DNA from 2 places in the Bacillus rugosus genome. Region 1 is predicted to be linked to the other one. Evidence: riboswitches for the same ligand, from Rfam matches in the RefSeq annotation. Region 1 holds a riboswitch; the other holds the start of a gene.

Region 1 (3,117 bases):
ACAACAACATTTTCAAGAACAGACCCGAAGCGGATCGCGTTAAAGATCTGAGGCTCCTTTTCTTCGCTTAAATGAATGCACTTGGCGTAGCATCCGCCTTCAATATTAAAGACGCCTGTGTCAGACCAGCCGTGTTCATCATCACCGATCAGTTTGCGGTCAGCATCGGCTGAGAGGGTGGTCTTGCCTGTTCCGGACAGTCCGAAGAAAAGGGCGACATCGCCTTTTTCACCGACATTGGCAGAGCAGTGCATGGATAGAATATCTCTTTCAGGGAGCAGGAAATTCATAATGGAGAAAATCGATTTCTTCATTTCTCCAGCATACTCTGTTCCGCCGATTAAAATCGTCCGCTTTTCAAAAGAGACAATAATAAAGGTTTCAGAATGTGTGCCGTCTGTTTTTGGATCCGCTTTGAAATGCGGAGCAGAAAGAATGGTAAACGGTTGTTCAACTGTTTTCTTATCATTGCCCTCCGGTCGGATAAACAGCTGTCTGGCGAATAAATTGTGCCATGCGAACTCATTTACGACGGTGATCGGCAGCCTGTATTTTTCATCTGCTCCGGCAAATCCTTCGAATACAAACAGCTCATCTCGCTGTTTCAGATAGCTGACAACTTTCGTGTACAGCCGCTCAAATGCTTCTTCTGAAATGGGCTGATTCACCGTACCCCAATCGATCTTATTTTTCGTGCTTTCTTCCTTCACGATAAATTTGTCTTTAGGCGAGCGTCCTGTATAAGCTCCTGTTGTCGCCCGAACAGCGCCTGTGGAAGTTAAAATGCCTTCGTTCCGGGATAGTACTTTTTCTGTAAGCTGTGCTGCTGATAAATTATGACGCACATTTGGGCTTGTTAATAAGGCTTGTAGATCAGCGGTTAAATCAACTGAGTTCATATGAAACCTTCCTTTATCGTTTTTTGTGTTTTGCTAATTGTGAATTAGTATAACATATATTTTCAAATAGTCTATACTATTTAACGTTTTTTGTGTGTGCGTTTTCCAATGTTTTCCCTCAATATAGGTGCCTATTTCTTCTGAATCATATTGACATTGCAAACCCTTTTACGATAAGATATTTCATTGAGCGGATACTCTTATCCCGAGCTGGCGGAGGGACAGGCCCTATGAAGCCCAGCAACCGGTTTCTCTGTTATTATTATGTTCAACTGTGTGAGACAACCAAGGTGCTAACCTGTTGCAAGGTTGTATGATTCCTTGAGCGATAAGAGTGAAAGGCACAAAGACCAAACCCTTTCCTCGATGGAAAAGGTTTTTTTATTTCATAAATATGCCAATTAACATTCTCTAATATAACGTTACATTGTATAAGAGGGAGCGAGTTCCGTATCATATATACAAGGTCTTTCGGGAGGCCTTGTGCAGGAGGAAGCAAATCATGAGTAAAAATCGTCGTTTATTTACATCAGAATCTGTTACGGAGGGGCATCCGGATAAAATCTGTGACCAGATTTCTGACAGCATTTTAGATGAAATTTTAAAGAAAGACCCTAACGCGCGTGTTGCTTGTGAAACGTCTGTGACAACTGGTTTGGTTCTTGTCAGCGGAGAGATCACAACATCTACGTATGTTGACATTCCGAAAACGGTTCGTCAAACCATTAAAGAAATCGGATACACACGTGCGAAATACGGATTTGATGCGGAAACTTGTGCAGTTTTAACATCAATTGACGAGCAGTCTGCTGATATCGCAATGGGTGTAGACCAGGCGCTTGAAGCCCGTGAAGGCACAATGAGCGATGAAGAAATTGAAGCGATCGGTGCGGGTGACCAAGGTTTAATGTTCGGTTACGCGTGCAACGAAACAAAAGAGCTTATGCCTCTTCCAATTTCACTTGCTCATAAATTGGCCCGCCGCCTGAGTGAAGTCCGTAAAGAAGATATTCTTCCGTACCTTCGTCCTGACGGCAAAACACAGGTAACAGTTGAGTACGATGAAAATAACAAACCTGTCCGCATTGACGCGATTGTTATTTCAACTCAGCATCACCCTGAAATTACGCTTGAGCAAATCCAGCGCAACATTAAAGAACATGTTATCAATCCGGTTGTTCCTGAAGAGCTGATTGATGAAGAAACAAAATATTTCATCAACCCTACAGGACGTTTCGTTATCGGAGGCCCTCAAGGGGATGCGGGACTTACAGGACGCAAAATCATTGTTGATACGTACGGCGGCTATGCACGCCACGGCGGAGGCGCGTTCTCAGGTAAGGATGCAACGAAGGTAGACCGTTCTGCGGCTTATGCAGCGAGATACGTTGCGAAAAACATCGTTGCGGCTGAGCTTGCTGATTCTTGCGAAGTACAGCTTGCTTACGCGATCGGTGTTGCACAGCCTGTGTCAATCTCAATCAACACATTCGGTTCCGGAAAAGCTTCTGAGGAAAAATTGATTGAAGTTGTTCGCAATAACTTTGATTTACGACCTGCCGGCATTATCAAAATGCTTGATTTACGCCGTCCGATTTATAAACAAACTGCTGCGTACGGCCACTTTGGACGCCACGATGTTGATCTTCCGTGGGAGCGTACAGACAAAGCAGAGAAGCTGCGTGAAGAAGCGTTAGGAGAATAATTTTATAGCCGCTTACTGGTTAAGCGGCTTTCCCTTTTTTACGTTGTATTCATGTTTATTTTTTTACATAACCGTGAAACCAAATACTATTCACAGCGTCTATAAATAGGGGTTCAATGATGACAATTTTAATTATGGAGGCAATACTATGTGTGGATTTGTCGGGGTTTTTAACAAGCATCCGTTAGCTCAAACCGCTGATCAAGAAGAACTAATCAAACAAATGAACCAAATGATCGTTCACCGCGGTCCTGACAGTGATGGATATTTCCATGATGAGCACGTTGGATTCGGTTTCAGACGGCTCAGCATTATTGATGTAGAAAATGGCGGACAGCCTTTATCATATGAAGATGAAACATATTGGATTATCTTTAACGGAGAAATCTATAACTATATTGAATTGAGAGAAGAACTTGAAGCAAAGGGGTATACATTCAACACGGATTCGGACACAGAGGTTCTTCTTGCGACTTACCGTCACTATAAAGAAGAAGCTGCGTCCAAACTGCG
Region 2 (3,117 bases), 950 kb from region 1:
CAAGTGCCTGGCGGATTAATTCTGCATCTGAATCTTTGAGCTCCTGGTCTGTGAATCCCATTGCTTCAGCAAGTAATCGGAACACCTCAGTGTTAGACTTGCTTTCTCCATATCTCTCAATCACCGGCAGCTGAAGCTGAATGTAATGGTGCCAGTAGGAGGTATAAAAATCAGTATTTTCAAAAGCGGATGTTGCAGGCAGTACAATGTCCGCATATGCAGCTGTTTCCGTTAAAAACAAATCATGAACCACAGTAAACAGGTCTTCCCGCAACAATCCCTGTCTGACTTTGTTCGCTTCTGGCGCGACAACGGCCGGATTCGTCCCGTAAATAAATAGAGAGCGAATTGGTGGATCTGTTTCCAAAAGCACTTTGCCCAGCTGATTCATATTAAACGATCTCGGTGTGCGCCCTTTCAGTAAGTCAGGCCGCTGCAAGGCACTTGTGTTATATTCTAAAATTCCGCTGTTATGCTTAATTGCACCGCCCCCTGTGTGCAGCCATTGGCCGGTGATCGCCGGAAGACAGGCAATCGTCCGTACAATCATCCCGCCGTTATCGTGGTGCTGGAGTCCGTTTCCGATTCTGATAAAAGAAGGGGAGGTTTCGCCGTACATTCTTGCCAGCTGATAAATATCTTCGGTACTGACACCAGTGATCAGTGATACCTTTTCCGGATCATACTGTTTCACGTGTTCACGGAGCTCTTCATAGCCGACCGTGTATTCAGACAGAAATGCTTTATCATGAAGGTTTTCTTTAAATAAGATGTGCATGATGCCAAGGGCAAGTGCGCTGTCAGTTCCGGGTTTTATGGGAATAAACCAATCTGCGAGACGTCCTGTCTGATTTTGATGAACATCAATGACGACAATTTTGGCACCTTGTTTTCGTGCTTTTTGGGCGATAGTAATTTGGTGCATATTTGTGCTGACTGCGTTGATTCCCCAAAAAATAAATAGTTTCGTATGAATGGTTTCCTCGGGATCGATTCCCGCACTTATACCCATCGTATATTTATAGCCCTCAGATCCCGCTTTGCTGCAAATCGTTCGTTCAAGCTGGCTTGAGCCCATGCGATAAAAGAATCGGCGGTCCATTCCTTCAGCTGTTAATTTGCCCATATTTCCGTAAAAACTGTATGGAAGTATGCTTTCAGCGCCCTCTTCATCAATTAGCTGTTTCCAGCGTGAGGTGATGGTATCGATCGCCTCTTCCCAAGAAATCGGTTCAAATATTGCCCGGCCTTTCGCCCCTGTCCGTTTGAGGGGTGTAGTCAGCCGCTTTTCATCATAAATGCGCTCCGTCATGTTTCGGACTTTGTTGCAAATGTTTCCGGCCGTGACTGGATGATCAGGATCACCTTGGACTTTCACAATTTTTCCGTCTTTTTTATGTATTAACAATCCGCACTGATCCGGGCAGTCAAGCGAGCAAACGGATTTAAAAATGCCGTTTTGTTGTGTGGCAAAAGATTTCATGGCCCAGTTCCTCTCTCTAGTTAGATATATTGTAAGAATTATAACATTTCGGATGATAACGTCAATTCTGAAAAAAGAGATTGACATCAATCTGAGACTTCTTTATGATAAACGTATTCTTCATTCCGAAAATTACATATTCAACGTTTTCTATCCAGAGAGGTGGAGGGACTGGCCCTATGAAACCTCGGCAACATTATTGTGCCAATTCCAGCAAGCGTCAGCTTGAAAGATAGGAAAGCAAGGTTTATACCGGCGTCTGTCAGTAAACAGGGCACGCTTATACATGAATCTCTTTCCATCTTCGGAAAGAGATTTTTTTATGAAAAAATATGATGAAAAGGATGTTTTGCACCATGACGGTTTTGGTTACAGCACCGTACAACGAAGAAGGAAGAAAAGAGCTTGAAGAATTGTTCGGCTCAGTTATTTATCATTCCTGGAAGGAACAAGGCCGGGCATACCGGGAAGATGAACTCATTCAACTACTAAAAGAATCACATGCGATAGGCTTGATTACTGAGCTTGATCAAGTAACAGACAACGTATTTGCATCTGTTTCAGGCCTTTCATTTGTGGGCGTGTGCAGAGGAATGCCCTCCAATGTGGATGTGGCTGCAGCGTCAAAAAGGGGCATACCCGTTTTCTATACACCTGGGCGGAATGCACAAGCCGTTGCTGAAATGTTTATCGGCAATGTGATTTCCTTTCTCCGCCATACCAGCACCTCTAATCAATGGCTGAAGGATGGAAAATGGGACAGCGATTACTTGCAGGCTTATGCCAAATTTAAAGGAAATGAATTAACGGGAAAAACGGTCGGCATGGTTGGGTTCGGCGCGGTAGGGCAAAGGATTGCAAAACTGCTGACAGCGTTCGGCTGTAAAATAAAGTATTACGATCCATACGTACAGGACGATCTTCCCCTATATGAAAAAGTATCTCTTAAAACGGTGTTTTCAGACAGTGATATCGTTTCTGTCCATCTGCCTCGTACCGAGGAAACACTAGGACTTATTGATCGGTCGTATTTTGATCTAATGAAAGAGAGTGCGATTTTCGTCAATACTTCGAGAGCAGTTGTGGTAAACCGTGAAGATCTTTTATCTGTATTAAAAGAACATAAAATCAGAGGGGCGATTTTAGACGTTTTTTATCATGAACCTCCAGAGGAATCAGATTACGAATTCATTTCATTGGCTAATGTTCTGGCAACACCGCACCTTGCTGGAGCAACCTTCGAAGTGGAGGATCATCACGTGACGATCTTGAACGGAGCTCTCAAAAAGTGGAAGGGTGAAAAAACTCTTAATATTCCGACATTGTATAACAAAGATGAACTAAAAACAGAAGTATAAGAAAGGAGGGTAACGCAATGAAAAAACAAAAAGGCTATCTCGTTTTTGATATCGGCACAGGGAATGCGAGAGTAGCGGTCGTGAGTGTTTCGGGAAATGTTCAAACAGTTGAACGGGAGGACATCGTGTATTCAACCGATACGCTTTACCCAGACAGCCGTTATTTTTCTCCTCAGTTGCTGTGGAAGCAAGTGATGAAACTGGCAAAACGTGCACTTTCTCGTTCTCGTGATATTGACATCATTGGTTTGACATCGACGAGTCAAAGACAGGGGA

The links. A riboswitch is a leader RNA that binds a small molecule or an ion and turns the genes downstream of it on or off. The one in region 1 is predicted to bind S-adenosylmethionine.
Region 2: another riboswitch for S-adenosylmethionine. It lies ahead of M0696_RS10040 (2-hydroxyacid dehydrogenase); the one in region 1 lies ahead of metK (methionine adenosyltransferase).

The regions. Positions count from the first base shown of each region.
Region 1 is NZ_CP096590.1:3,003,812-3,006,928, reverse strand. Features, by position in the region: gene pckA (phosphoenolpyruvate carboxykinase (ATP)) at 1-899, opposite strand, end outside; SAM riboswitch class I at 1,097-1,234, shown strand; gene metK (methionine adenosyltransferase) at 1,402-2,604, shown strand; gene asnB (asparagine synthase (glutamine-hydrolyzing)) at 2,753-3,117, shown strand, end outside.
Region 2 is NZ_CP096590.1:2,053,996-2,057,112, reverse strand. Features, by position in the region: gene M0696_RS10045 (molybdopterin oxidoreductase family protein) at 1-1,483, opposite strand, end outside; SAM riboswitch class I at 1,631-1,722, shown strand; gene M0696_RS10040 (2-hydroxyacid dehydrogenase) at 1,816-2,841, shown strand; gene M0696_RS10035 (FGGY-family carbohydrate kinase) at 2,859-3,117, shown strand, end outside.